One region of the Paracoccus simplex genome, then DNA from elsewhere that is predicted to be linked to it. Evidence: riboswitches for the same ligand, from Rfam matches in the RefSeq annotation. Region 1 holds a riboswitch; the other holds the start of a gene.
What was found. A riboswitch is a leader RNA that binds a small molecule or an ion and turns the genes downstream of it on or off. The one in region 1 is predicted to bind glycine.
Positions count from the first base shown of each region.

Region 2: another riboswitch for glycine. It lies ahead of ACFOMP_RS13275 (type I glyceraldehyde-3-phosphate dehydrogenase); the one in region 1 lies ahead of gcvT (glycine cleavage system aminomethyltransferase GcvT).

Region 1 is NZ_JBHRXE010000037.1:223,622-230,708, reverse strand. It holds gene ACFOMP_RS13905 (FIST N-terminal domain-containing protein) at 1-1,053, shown strand, start outside; gene ACFOMP_RS13900 (ATP-binding response regulator) at 1,057-2,385, shown strand; gene ACFOMP_RS13895 (hypothetical protein) at 2,472-3,092, shown strand; gene ACFOMP_RS13890 (hypothetical protein) at 3,089-3,424, shown strand; gene ACFOMP_RS13885 (SDR family oxidoreductase) at 3,483-4,265, shown strand; glycine riboswitch at 4,332-4,420, shown strand; gene gcvT (glycine cleavage system aminomethyltransferase GcvT) at 4,552-5,664, shown strand; gene gcvH (glycine cleavage system protein GcvH) at 5,675-6,031, shown strand; gene gcvP (aminomethyl-transferring glycine dehydrogenase) at 6,184-7,087, shown strand, end outside.
Region 2 is NZ_JBHRXE010000037.1:103,989-111,075, forward strand. It holds gene ACFOMP_RS13265 (agmatinase) at 1-548, opposite strand, end outside; gene ACFOMP_RS13270 (LysR family transcriptional regulator) at 646-1,548, shown strand; gene ACFOMP_RS13275 (type I glyceraldehyde-3-phosphate dehydrogenase) at 1,545-2,540, opposite strand; glycine riboswitch at 2,729-2,815, opposite strand; gene ACFOMP_RS13280 (hypothetical protein) at 3,076-3,210, opposite strand; gene ACFOMP_RS13285 (hypothetical protein) at 3,333-3,539, opposite strand; gene ACFOMP_RS13290 (cold-shock protein) at 3,605-3,811, opposite strand; gene ACFOMP_RS13295 (hypothetical protein) at 4,259-4,537, shown strand; tRNA gene ACFOMP_RS13300 (tRNA-Ile) at 4,683-4,758, opposite strand; gene choX (choline ABC transporter substrate-binding protein) at 4,939-5,901, shown strand; gene betC (choline-sulfatase) at 5,902-7,087, shown strand, end outside.

The DNA of each region.
Region 1 (7,087 bases):
GCGATGGCGCCGCAGGAACCGGCGCTGGTCCTGCTGTTCGGCATGCCGGCCGAGGGCCTGCCCGCGCTGGGTGCCGAGCTGCGCCGGCGGCTTGGCCCGGATTGCCGGGTGGTCGGCTGTTCCTCGGCCGGCGAGATCGGGCCGCAGGGCTATTGCGCGGCCACGGTGACGGCCGTGGGTTTCCCCGCCGCCAGCTTTCGCGTCGGCGTCTGCGTGCTGCGCGACCAGGCGCTGGTGCCGGTCTCGGAATGGATGGCGACGCTGCGCCGCTTCCATGTCGATTTCCGGCCGGACCTGCGCCGGTCCAGCTTCGGGGTGCTGCTGCCCGACGCGCTGGCCCGGCAGGAGGACGTGCTGACCGCGACGCTGGACGCGGCGATCCCCGGCCTGCCGGTGGTCGGCGGCTCCAGCGCCGAGGGGATGCTGTTCGCGCCGACCTGCCAGATGGTCGACGGCGCGGTGCACGAGGGCGCGGCGCTGTTCGTGCTGATCGAGACCGACCTGGCGATTTCCGAGGTGCTGTTCTCGCATTTCAGCCCCACCGACAAGCGCGCCGTGGTCACCGCCGCCGACACCCATAACCGCATCATCCTGGAGCTGAACGCCGAGCCGGCGGCGCAGGAATATGCCCGGCTGGCCGGCGTGCCGCTGCATGCGCTGACCCAGACGGAATTCGCCCGCCATCCGCTGCTGCTGCGCACCGGCAAGCGCCACCATGTCCGGGCCATCCGCGCCATCACCCGCGAGGGCGGGCTGGAGCTGCTTTCGGGCACCGAGCCCGGCCACATCCTGACGCTGGGCCGGGCCATGGACATGACCCGCGGCTTTGCCGAGGTGATGGACGCGCTGCCGCGCCCGCCGCTGATGGTGCTGGGCTTCGACTGCATCCTGCGGCGCCTGGCGCTGGAACGCGCCGGCATGACCGGGCAGATGTCCGAGCTGCTGGCCCGCTACCGCGTCGTCGGCTTCAACACCTATGGCGAGCAGCACAGCGGCATGCATGTGAACCAGACCTTCGTCGGCATGGCGCTGATGCCCCCCGAGGCGGGATGAGCCATGTTCCTGCGTGACGACGATCCCCCCGGCCGGCGGGTCGAGAAGCTGACGCGCATCGCCGATGTGCTGGTCGAACGCATCGACCGGCTGGAGGAAAGCCGCGGCTCGGCCTGGTCGATGTTCCAGGCCGCCGTGGCGCTGGAGCAGGAGGTGCAGGTCCGCACCCGCGAGTTGGAACAGGCGCTGGCCGACCTGTCCGAACGCAACCGCGAGCTGGCCGTGGCCCGCGCCTCGGCCGAGGAGGCGAACCGCTCGAAGACCCGCTTCCTGCGTGCCGCCAGCCACGACCTGCTGCAGCCGCTGTCGGCGGCCAAGCTGTTCCTGTCGGCGCTGAAGGACACCACGCTGGACCCCTTGCAGCGCGAGCTGACCGACCGGCTGTCGGGCGCCTTCGAATCGGTCGAGGAGCTGATGCATGCGGTGCTGGACATCTCGCGGCTGGACAGCCAGCGCATCGAGTTCCAGCGCAAGCCCGTGGATCTGGGCGACATGTTCCGCCGCCTGGCGGTGGAATACGCGCCGATGGCCGAGGCTAAGGGCCTGCGGCTGAGCTTCGCGCCGACCATGGCTGTGGTGGAAAGCGACCCGACCTTCCTGCGGCGCATCGCGCAGAACCTGATCTCGAACGCGATCAAGTATACCGACCGCGGCGGCGTGCTGGTGGGCGTCAGGAAGCGCGGCGAGCGCGCCTGGCTGGAGATCTACGACACCGGAATCGGCATCGCCGCCCCCGACCGCGCCCGCATCTTCGACGAGTTCCAGCGCATCGGCCGCGAGGGCGGTGGCGTGCCGGGCATGGGGCTGGGCCTGTCGATCGTGCGCCGCGCCTGCGCCAAGCTGGGCCATCCCATCGCCATGGACAGCGAGCCGGGGCGCGGCACCGTGTTCCGCGTCAGCCTGCCGCTGGTGGCGCCGGGGGTCGAGCCGGCCCGGGCCGAGGGCGCCGGCGGCGGCCCGTCGCTGCGCGGCCGGGTGGCGCTGGTGGTCGAGAATGACGACGCCATGCGCCGGGCGCTGGAACTGCTGCTGAAGGACCGGCTGGGCATGGTGCCGCGCGTCTCGGGCGGCATCGCCGAGGCGCTGGCGCAGATGGGGGACGAGCCGCCGGACGTGGTGATCGCCGATTACAACCTGGACAACGGCGATACCGGCCTGCAGGCCATCGCGGCGCTGCGCCAGGCGGCGGGCCAGGCGGTGCCGGCGATCCTGGTCACCGCCCAGCGGGCACCCGAGCTGGCGCGCGCCAGCCAGTCCGTCGATGTGCCGCTGCTGGAAAAGCCGATCCGGCCCGAGGATCTGCAGGCCATGCTGCAAGCCATGCTGGCCTAAGACCAAAGCACGAGACTGCCGGTCGCGGGCTTTCGCGGCCGGCCGGCCGGGGGCAGGCTCGGCAACAGGGAAGGGAAGAAACCGCCATGAGAGTTTTGCGCATGCTGGCCCTGGTCGGGCTTGTCGCCGCCGTCTCGCCGCTGCAGGCGGACGAGGCGGGCGACCTGGTCTTTGCCGATCGCGGGCCCTGGAACCTGGCGCAGGGGCCGCTGGTCTGGCAGATCAGCCAGACCGGGCCGGTGGCCGAAGGCTTCACGCCGCTGGGCGAGGGCACGATCACCCTGCGCGCCGCCAAAGACCCCTCGGACGGCAAGCCGGTGCTGGAACTGGCCGAGGAAACGGCGCGCATCAAGCGCCGGATCGGGCCGTTCCCGGTTTCGGGCGGCGATCCGGTGCTGACCTTCTTTCTGGAAACCACCGCGCGGGACATGGCGGCGCTGACCGGCGGCAGCCCGTTCTATATCCGCAACCGCCTCAAGGATGCGCTGTTCCGCGGCGGCGAGCTGCGGCACGAGGGCGACGTCACCATCGCCAGCTTCGCGCCGTTCCGCGACGACAAGAACCGCGAGCGCATGGCCGGCTTCGATACGCTGGAGCTGCGCTTCACCCTGGGCGATCCCAAGCAGCCGATCCGCAGCATGGTGGCGCGGACCGGACCCCTGGCGGGCGGGCGGCCCGCCTATGACAGCGAAATGGTGTTGAAATGATCCGGGCGACCCTGACGGCCGCGCTTGCGATCTGGGCCGGCACGGCCGGGGCGCAGGCGGTCAACGACTATCCGACCAATGCGCGGGCCGATTACGTCTTCGTCTGCATGGCGACGAACGGCCAAACCCGCGACGTGCTGGACAAATGCAGCTGCGCCATCGACCAGATCGCCGAGATCCTGCCCTATGACGCCTATGTCAAGGCCGAGACGGTGATGGCCATGCGGCAGATGGGCGGCGAACGCTCGGCCGCGTTCCGCAACATGGGCACCAACGACATGGTCGCGAATTTCCACCGCGCCGAGGCCGAGGCCGAGATCCTCTGCTTCTGAACTGGACAATCCGGCCGCCCCGCGCTTCCTTGTCGGCAAGCTGAACAGGAGGGAAGCCATGGATCTGGGGATCAGGGGCAGGAAGGGCCTTGTCTGCGCCGCGTCAAAGGGCCTGGGCCGGGGCTGCGCCGAGGCGCTGGCCGAGGCCGGGGTCGATCTGGTCATCAACGCCCGCGGCGCCGAGGCGCTGACGGCCACGGCCGAGGAGATCGCGGCGAAGCACGGCGTTTCGGTCACGCCGGTCGCCGCCGACATCACCACCGAGGCAGGCCGCGCCGCGGTGCTCGACGCCCTGGGCGGGCAGGCCGACATCCTGGTCAACAATGCCGGCGGCCCGCCGCCCGGCAGCTGGACCGACTGGTCGCGCGAGGATTTCATCAAGGCCATCGACGCCAATATGCTGACCGCCATCGCGCTGATGCAGGCGCTGGTGCCGGGCATGATGGAACGCGGCTGGGGCAGGGTGGTCAACATCACCTCGCAATCGGTGCGCACGCCCATCGCCATCCTGGGCCTGTCGAACACCGCCCGCGCCGGGCTGACCGGCTTTGTCGCCGGCATGTCGCGGCAGGTGGCGCCGCATGGCGTGGTGGTGAACAACCTGCTGCCCGGCATCCATGCCACCGACCGCGCCGACAGCCTGGATTCCGGCGTCGCCAGGGCCGAGGGCATCAGCGTCGACGCGGCCCGCCAACGCCGCGAGGCGACCATCCCGACCCGCAGCTATGGCCTGCCCGAGGATTTCGGCGCCACCTGCGCCTTCCTGTGCAGCCAGCATGCCCGGTTCATCGTCGGGCAGAACATCCTGCTGGACGGCGGCGCCGCGAATATCTCGATCTGAGGGCGCGGGTAGCCGGGCGGGCGCAGGAAGGCTCTTGCCAGAACCCTGCCGCCCGGCTACGACAAAAGTAGGAAATCGGGAGACATTGGCGCAAGCTAGGGCCGAAGGAGCAACCGCCCCGGGAATCTCTCAGGCAAAGGGACCGTTTTCCAATGTACGCTCTGGAGAGAGGCGGCCGCCGCCGCCCGCCGAAGGGATAACGATCTCAGGCGCCCCCATTTGGGGTAGGGACAGAGGGGGCATCTAACCGGGCGGGATCGGTCCGCCCGCAAGACAGGGGATGCCCATGGCCGAGCTTCGGCGCACGATGCTATACGACCTGCACCTTTCGCGCGGCGCGAAGATGGTGCCCTTTGCCGGCTGGGACATGCCGGTGCAATATCCGATGGGCGTGCTGAACGAGCATCTGCATACCCGCAGCCATGCCGGCCTGTTCGATGTCAGCCACATGGGTCAGGTGATCCTGCGCGGCCCCGGCGCGGCCGAGGCGCTGGAGACGCTGGTGCCCGCAGATGTGGTCGGGCTGGCCGAGGGCCGGCAGCGTTACGGCCTGTTCACCAACGACGCGGGCGGCATCCTCGACGACCTGATGATCGCCAACAAGGGCGACCACCTGTTTCTGGTGGTGAATGCCGCCTGCGCCGAGCAGGACATCGCCCATCTGCGCCGGCTGGAGGCCGCGGGCATCTCGGTCCAGCCGGTGACGGATCGCGGCCTGCTGGCCCTGCAGGGCCCCGAGGCCGCGCAGGTGCTGGCCCGGCTGGTCCCCGGCGCGCAGGCGATGAAGTTCATGGACGTGGCCGAGTTCGACTGGCAGGGCGCGACGCTCTGGGTCAGCCGCTCGGGCTATACCGGCGAGGACGGGTTCGAGATTTCCGTGCCCGGCGACCGCACGGTCGCGCTGGCCGAGGCGCTGCTGGCCGAGCCCGAGGTGGCGCCGATCGGGCTGGGCGCCCGCGACAGCCTGCGGCTGGAGGCGGGGATGCCGCTTTACGGCCATGACATGGATGCCTCGACCCTGCCGGGCGCGGCCGGGCTGGGCTGGTCGATTCCCAAGGTCCGCCGCGCGGGCGGCGCGCGGGCGGGCGGTTTCCCGGGCGCCGGGCCGATCCTGCAGGAACTGGCCGAAGGCGCGGCGCGCAGCCGCATGGGCCTGCGCCCCGAGGGCCGCGCGCCCATCCGCGAGGGGGTCGAGATCTTCGACGCGGCCGAGGGCGGCGCAGCGATCGGCACGGTCTGTTCGGGCGGCTTCGGCCCCTCGGTCGGCGGGCCGGTCGCCATGGCGATCCTGCCTGCCGGGCTTGCCGCCGGCACGTCCTTGTGGGCCGAGCTGCGCGGCAAGCGGCTGCCCGTGACCGTCACCCCGCTTCCCTTCCACCAACCGAGCTACAAGCGCTGAGAGGCCAGGCATGCTGAAATACACCGAAGACCACGAATGGTTGAAACAGGACGGCGACGAGATCACCGTCGGCATCACCGCCCATGCCAGCGAGCAGCTGGGCGATGTCGTCTTCGTCGAGCTGCCCGAGGTCGGGCGCGAGGTCGAGGCGGGCGAGGAGATCGTGGTGATCGAATCGGTCAAGGCCGCCTCGGATATCGTGGCGCCGGTCGCCGGCGTGATCACCGCCGTCAACGAGGCGCTGCCCGACGCGCCCGGTGCGGTGAACGAGGACCCGCTGGCGGCCTGGTTCTTCCGCATCAAGCCGGTCTCGGTCGACCTGTCCGGTTTCATGGACGAGGCGGCTTATCAGGCGCTGATCGGCTGAGATGGCCGGGCCCCGCGGCCCGGCGGAAGCCGGGGGCGCTTCGCCCCCCGGACCCCCCGAGGGTATTTGGAAAAGGCGGGGCGGGCGTTGCCGGTTCCTCTGCGCTTTTTCCAAGGCAATGTTGAGACCATACCGATGCATCGAGGCCAGTGATGGGTAAATGGACCCCGACCGACTATAATCCCGACGATTTCGCCAATCGCCGTCACATCGGGCCTTCACCGGCCGAGATGGCGGCGATGCTGAAGGTCGTGGGCACCGAGACGCTGGAGGAGCTGATCGGCCAGACCGTGCCGGCGAGCATCCGGCAATCCGAACCGCTGGACTGGCCGGCGCTGTCCGAGGCGGCGCTGCTGCAGCGCATGCGCGAGGTGGCGGCGAAGAACCAGGTCATGACCAGCCTGATCGGGCAGGGCTATTACGGCACCGTCACGCCGCCGGCGATCCAGCGCAACATCCTGGAGAACCCGGCCTGGTATACCGCCTACACCCCCTATCAGCCCGAGATCGCTCAGGGCCGGCTGGAGGCGTTGCTGAATTATCAGACCATGGTCGCCGATCTGACCGGGCTGCCGGTGGCCAATGCTTCGCTGCTGGACGAGGCGACCGCCGCCGCCGAGGCCATGGCCATGGCGCAGCGCGCGGCGAAGTCCAAGGCCCGCGCCTTTTTCGTCAGCGAAAACCTGCATCCGCAGACCGTCGCCGTGATCGAGACCCGTGCCGCGCCCTTGGGCATCGAGATCGTCCGCGGCCGGCAATGCGACCCTTCGCAGGTCTTCGGCGCCATCTTCCAGTATCCCGGCACCTTCGGCGAGATCCGGGACTACTCCGCCGAGATCGCGGCGCTGCATGCGGCGGGCGCGGTGGCGATCATGGCCACCGACCTGCTGGCGCTTTGCGTGCTGAAGGAGCCGGGCGCCATGGGGGCCGATATCGCCATCGGTTCGGCGCAGCGCTTCGGCGTGCCCATGGGCTATGGCGGTCCGCATGCCGGTTTCATGGCCTGCCGTGACGAGCTGAAGCGCGCGATGCCGGGGCGGATCGTCGGCGTGTCCA
Region 2 (7,087 bases), 120 kb from region 1:
GGCTTCTCGGCGGCGCGGCGCATCGGGTTGCCATGGCCGTTGCGGACGCCGTGCCGCTCGTCCACGAAATCCAGATGCGCGTCGATCTGCAGGATGTGGATCGGCCCCTGCCCCTCGAAGGCGTCGATGCAGGGGATGTTGACCGAATGGTCGCCGCCGATCACCACCGGCAGGGCGCCGGCCGCCAGGGCCGCCTCGACCCCGGCGCGGATATTGGCGTGGCTTTTCACCGTGTCGGTATGGACGATATCGGCATCGCCCAGATCGACGATGCGCACCTCGGGGCCCAGATAGGTGCAGTCGTCCTCGTGATCGTAGGCGCCGGCATGGCCGAAGCTGAACAGCGTCGAGGCCTCGCGCACCGCGCGCGGCCCGAAGCGGGCGCCGGCGCGGAACTGCGTGCCGAAGTCGAAGGGCGCGCCCAGCACCGCCACATCGGCGTCGATGCGCGACCAGTCCTGGACATAGGGCCGCTTGCCGAAGGTCGAAATGCCCACGAAGGGCAGGTTCAGGCGGCCGGTTTCATAGGCGGGACGGGTCTCGGTCATGGGCTTTCCCCCTGCATGGATCATGCCGGGACTATGCCGCGCCGGTATTTGCGATAAACAGGAAGTCACCGATCCTTACTTTGGCGTTTTTGAAGCAATGCGGATCAGCGACTATACCCTGCGCAACCTGCGCAGCTTCTGCGCCGTGGTCGAGCATGGCGGCCCCAGCGGCGCGCAGGCGGTGCTGGGCGCCAGCCTGTCGGTGATCTCGACGCATCTGAAGGATCTGGAACTGTCGCTGGGCTTCACGCTTTGCCAGCGCGGGCGCGGCGGCTTCGCGCTGACCCACAAGGGCGCCGCGGTCTATCGCGAGGCCAAGCGCATGCTCGGTTCGGTCGAACTGGCCGAGGCCAATCTGGGCGCGCTGCGCCGGGTGCTGGCCGGCCATCTGCGCGTCGGGCTGGTGGACAGCGAGGCCGACAATCCCGACCTGCCGGTGCATCGCGCCATCCGCCGCTTTTTCCGGCGCGAACAGGAGGTGCGGCTGAGCCTGGAGATCGGCACCACCGAAGCGCTGAGCAAGGGGCTGCAGACCGGCGACATCCATGTCGCCATCGGCCCCTTTCCCAGCCGCCAGCCGAATGTGGATTACCGCCCGGTCTGGGCCGAGGAGCACGCGCTTTATTGCGGCCGCAGCCACCCCTTGTTCGGGCGGGAACAGGTGGGCATCGAGGATCTGTCGCCCCATGCCGTCACCGCCCGCCCCTATCTGCAACGCGCCGAGCTGGCGACGCTGCGCGAGCCCAGGGTGCGGGCCTCGGTCTCGAACATGGAGGCGCAGGCGGTGCTGATCCGCAGCGGCTGCTTCCTGGGCTTCCTGCCGCTGCATTTCGCCGAAACCTGGGTGCGGCGCGGCGAGATGCGGCGCATCGGTGGGCTGGGGCTGGAATGGTTGTCGCAGTTCTACGTCGCCCTGCGCATCCAGCCCGAACCGCCCGAGATCGCCCGCATCTTCGCCGCCGACCTGGCACGGGAACTGGCGCCGGCCCCGGCGGTCTAGCGCCGGCCCATCAGCCGGGCCATGTCCAGCATCCGGTTGGAAAAGCCCCATTCGTTGTCATACCAGCCGAAGACCCGGGTCAGCCCACCCGCCACCGAGGTCTCGGGCCCCGCGAGAACGATGGATTCCGGCCGCGCCCGCAGGTCGCTGGAGACCAGCGGTTTTTCCGTCCAGCCGAAGACCGGAGAGCCCTGGGCCGCCGCCTGCAGCACCGCGTTCACCCCGGCCGCATCGGTCGGGCGGGCGCTGGCGAAGGTCAGGTCGATGCAAGAGACGCTGGCCGTCGGCACCCGGATCGCCCGCGCCGCCACCCGCCCGGCCAGATGCGGCAGCACCGTGCCGATCAGCCGCCCGGCGCTGGTCGTGGTCGGCACCATGGACAGCGCCGCCGCCCGCGACCGCGCCGGATCGCCGCGCGGCTTGTCCACCGTGGGCTGGCTGCCGGTATAGCAATGCACCGTGGTCATCTGCCCCGAGACCACGCCGAAAGCCTCGTCCAGCACCCGCAGCAAGGGCGCCAGCGCATTGGTCGTGCAAGAGGCGTTCGAGACGATGCGCTGGCCGTCCAGCTGGTCCTCGTTGGCACCGATCACCACGGTCACGTCGGCCTGGTCCGAGGGGCCCGAGATCAGCACCGCGCCCGCCCCGGCCTCGATCCCGCGCTCGACCACCGCGCGCGAGCCGGTCATGCCGGTGCATTCCAGCACGACATCGACGCCCGACAGGTCCAGCCGGCGCAGGTCCGGCGCGGAATGGAAGGGGATCGCCCGGCCATCGACGACCAGCGCGCCATCGGCCACCGCGACCTGCCCGCGCCAGGGGCCGAAGACGCTGTCATATTCGAACAGATAGGCACAATTCGCGAGCGGCTCGATATCGTTGATCAGCACGAGGTCCAGATCCTCGTAACCGCCCTGTGCCCAGATGCGCAGGATCGAGCGGCCGATGCGCCCGAAGCCGTTCAACGCCAGCCTGATCCTTCTTTCCGCCACGAGCTCCTCCTCCTCGGCGCAAGCCGGGGCGGGCCGGCTGCCCCGCAAGGGGTCGGCCTCACCCGTCTCGGTCCAAAGTTGCGAACCCGCCGGCTTGCGGCGCGTCCCCCTCTGTCCTTTTGCCTGAGAGCGTCACCGCATGGCGGCTTCTTCCTTCGGCGGATGCGCGGGGCATCTCTCTCCAGAGTGTCGGTCCGGCAGTCTGCTTGCCTGAGAGATTCCGGGGCGTTGCTCCGTCGGCGCGGGACTGAACCCGACTCTCCTGTCCGAACCGGGGCGGAGGCTGGCACAGTCCCGCCGGTTTGGAAAGGCCCCGAATCCGCCATGCTCCGCCGCCGTCCGGCCCGGCCAGCCCAGCCGCCGCGGCGACAAATGGCGATGCGGTCGACGCAGGCTGGCCAGGCACCCCGGACTGAAACGGAAAACGGCGCCCCTGCCATGCTGGGACGCCGTTGGTCGGGATGGTCGAAGCGCCGGGAAAGCCCCGGCGCGGCCTGTTCCGCGCGCGCCGTCGGGGCGCGCGGGCCTCAAGCCGTCAATGCCGCGACATCGGGATGCCGCCCCGTTCGGGCGTGCTGATTTCCGACTGCTTGACCATGTACATGATCGCCAGGCGGCGCTTGTTCTGCTGTTTCTGGACAGTTTTCCTGCGGATCGTTTTTCTTGCCATGTTTTTCGTCGTTCCTGTTGAGCGGCGGCCATGCGCCCCTCGCGTCCCCCTTGCGGAAGACCCGGGCGCGGTTGTCGCCGCGGCCCGCTCGCCTGCCTGCCGTGACCGGCCTGCGAACGCGGTTATTTCGTGGGCTTGCGCTTGGCGGGGGCTTCGGTCGGCCCGGCCGCGTCGCGGGCCAAGCGCTGCGCCCGAAGGCTGGCAGTCAGCTCGGCGCGCCGTTGCTTCTGTTCTTCGATGATCAGCCGTGCTTCGGAAGTGGTCCGGTCCATCGCGGTCATCGGCGCGGGATCGCGAAACAGGCCTTTGGCTTTGTCCTTGGGTGCCATGCGGGCCTCCAGAGGGTGTGGTCCGGCCATGATCGGCCGGACCGGGTGCCGTTCAGCGCAAGGGCTCAGGCGAGCACGAGGTTGCGCGCCGACTGGCGGCCGTCGCGACCCGATTCGATCTCGAACGTCACGGCCTGGCCGTCGTTCAGATGATGGATGCCGGCGCGCTCAAGCGCGCTGATGTGCACGAACACGTCCTTGCCGCCATCTTCCGGGGCGATGAAGCCGAAGCCTTTGGTGGCGTTGAACCATTTCACGGTGCCATTGGCCATCGTGATATCTCCTTCATGTCTGTCGCCCGCGACATGCGGCGACCCGGCTCAGTCAGTTCGAAACGCAGACTGAAGCCGAAAGGAGACAGGTGCAGAGAGAAATAACGTTGCCGGGCCAAAATGGGCCCACGGCCATCATAAATCAAGAGGCTCGGGCCGCCGGGGCGGCTTCGGCAGGCCCATCCTACAGGCAAGTAACTGAATAAACCTCATAAATTCCTTATTTCGGACTTTCGGGGTCGCGCCGAGCCCGCTGCCGGACAGGGAAAAATGCCGGCAAACGCCTGCTTGTCACGCGCTGCAACGCAGCGGTAATATTGCGTGATCCGAAAGCAGCGGTTACAAAACTGTGAGGATATCCGGCGTAAGCTGGAGCCGAACCGCGCCGGCGGATGCAACCGGCGCCACCCAATTCGTCCGCATTGGCTACCGCCCGCGCAGCGGGTCGTGGCGCTGGATGATCAACGAAAACTGAAGAAAGGACCTCGTATGTGGACTCGCGTTCCGACGACTGTCGATGGAAAGGCCATTTCTGGGGACTGGACGATAACCCTCAACGATCGGCCTGTCGGCCGCATCTCGCATGATTCGCAGGGGCCGGGCGTCGGCGCCTGGACCTGGATGATGCTGGATCGCGGCGATGCGGGCGGCCGCGCCTGGACCGAAGAGGCGGCGCTGTCGGCCATCAAGGAGACGGTCGGCAATTCTTCTGCCGAGGTTGCCTGACCTAGGGACGGGGCGCCGGCAAGGGCGCCCTGCCATACTTTCCGGCCCCGCCGGGCCGAACCCCCGGCCGTGCCATGCTTGGCCATCTGACCAGCGCGGCCAAGGCCGCCTCGCGGCAAGAATTTCCGGCAGGTAGGGGAAGGGGTGGTAGGCCCGGAGGGACTCGAACCCCCAACCAAGGCGTTATGAGCGCCCTGCTCTGACCATTGAGCTACAGGCCCCGAACGCCGCCACCTTTGATCAAGCCCAAGGCATTCGTCAAGGATCAGATCGCCGCTTTCCCCCAATCGCCGCGCCCGCAGTCCGGCGGCATCGCAGACTTGATCCCGCAGGCCCTCTGTGGGCTGATGGCGGGCGAAGCCGCCCGTTGCCGGTCGCGGCCCCAAACCGGAGATCAGACCATGCCCAGATCCGCACTGCTTTCCCCGCTTGCCCCCGCCGCCGCTGTCGCCGCCCTCGCCGCCGCCGTTGCCGCCTCGCCCGCGCTGGCGCAGGATCCGGCCAGCTGCGGCGCGGTCCGCTTCTCGGACCCCGGCTGGACCGACATCACCGCCACCAACGGCGTCGCCACGGCGGTGTTGCAGGGCCTGGGCTACACGCCGCAGATCAGCACGCTGTCGGTGCCGGTCGGCTACGAGGCGCTGAAGAACGCCGATACCGATGTCTTCCTGGGCAACTGGATGCCGGCACAGCAGAAGTTCCGCGACGATCTCGACGCCTCGGGCAAGGTCGAGGAGCTGGTGCAGAATCTGGAAGGCGCCAAGTTCACGCTGGCGGTGACCGATGCCGCAACCGGTCTGGCCGTCGCGGATTTCGCCGGCCTCGACGCGCATCGGGACGCCTTCCAGGGCAAGATCTACGGCATCGAGCCCGGGGCGCCGGCAAACCAGATCATCCAGAAGATGATCGAGGCGGACAAGTTCGGCCTCGGCGACTGGGAGCTGGTCGAATCGAGCGAACAGGGCATGCTGGCGCAGGTGCAGCGCAACGACGCCGCCGGAACGCCCTCGGTCTTTCTGGCCTGGGCACCGCATCCGATGAACGTGACGCTGAAGATCACCTATCTGGCTGGCGGGGACGCGGAGTTCGGCCCGGATTTCGGCGGCGCCACGGTCCATACCGTCGCCCGCAAGGAATGGGTGGCCGCCTGCCCCAATGTCGCCAAGCTGTTCAGGCAGATGACCTTCACCGTGGATCAGGAAAACGTGCTGATGGGCAAGATCCTCGACGACGGCGTCGATGCGGTCGAAGCGGCGCGGGGCTGGATCGCCCAGAACCCCGATGCGGTGGCGAAATGGCTTGACGGCGTGACCACCCTGGATGGAAAACCCGGCGCTGAAGCAGTCATGGCATCGGTGAAGTAATTGAAAAATCCCAATATCCTGATCGTGATGGCCGACCAGCTGTCGGGGGTTCTGTTCCCCGACGGCCCGGCCGAGTTCCTGCATGTGCCGCATCTGCGCAAGCTGGCGGAACGCTCGACCCGTTACGCCAACGCCTATACCGGCAGCCCGCTTTGCGCGCCGGGGCGGGCCAGCTTCATGTCGGGGCAATTGCCGCGCCGCACCCGGGTCTATGACAATGCCGCCGAGTTCTGCTCGGACATCCCGACCTATGCCCATCACCTGCGCCGGGCGGGCTATCACACCTGCCTGTCTGGCAAGATGCATTTCGTCGGCCCCGACCAGCTGCACGGTTTCGAGGAGCGGCTGACCACCGACATCTACCCGGCCGATTTCGGCTGGACCCCGGATTATCGCAAGCCGGGCGAGCGCATCGACTGGTGGTATCACAACCTGGGCTCGGTCACCGGCGCCGGCGTGGCCGAGATCACCAACCAGTACGAATATGACGACGAAGTCGCCTATCACGCCACCCGCAAGCTCTACGACCTGGCGCGCGGTGCCGACGACCGGCCCTGGTGTCTGACCGTCAGCTTCACCCATCCGCACGACCCCTTCGTCGCCCGGCGCAAGTATTGGGATCTCTACGAGGGCATCCCGGAACTCGAACCGCCCGAGGCGATTCCCTACGCGCGGATGGACCCGCATTCGCAGCGGCTGATGGATGCCAGCGACTGGCGCGGGCTCGAGGTCACGCCCGAGCATGTCCGCCGCGCCCGCCAGGGCTATTTCGCCAACATCTCCTATGTCGACGACAAGCTGGGCGAGATCATGGACGTGCTGGAGCGCACGCGGCAGGAGGCGATCGTGGTCTTCCTGTCCGACCATGGCGAGATGCTGGGCAGCCGCGGCATGTGGTTCAAGATGAACTTCTTCGAAGGCTCGGCCCGCGTGCCCCTGATGATCGCGGCGCCGGGCATGGCGCCGGGACGGGTGGACCAGCCGGTCTCGACCATCGACGTGCTGCCGACGATCTGCGACCTCGCGGGCATCTCGATGTCCGAGGTGGCGCCCTGGACCGACGGCCGCTCGCTGGCGCAAGGCGCCGGGGGGCGCGGGCCGGTGGCGATGGAATACGCGGCCGAGGGCAGCATCGCGCCGCTGGTCTGCCTGCGCGACGGCGACTGGAAATATGTCGCCTGCGCCG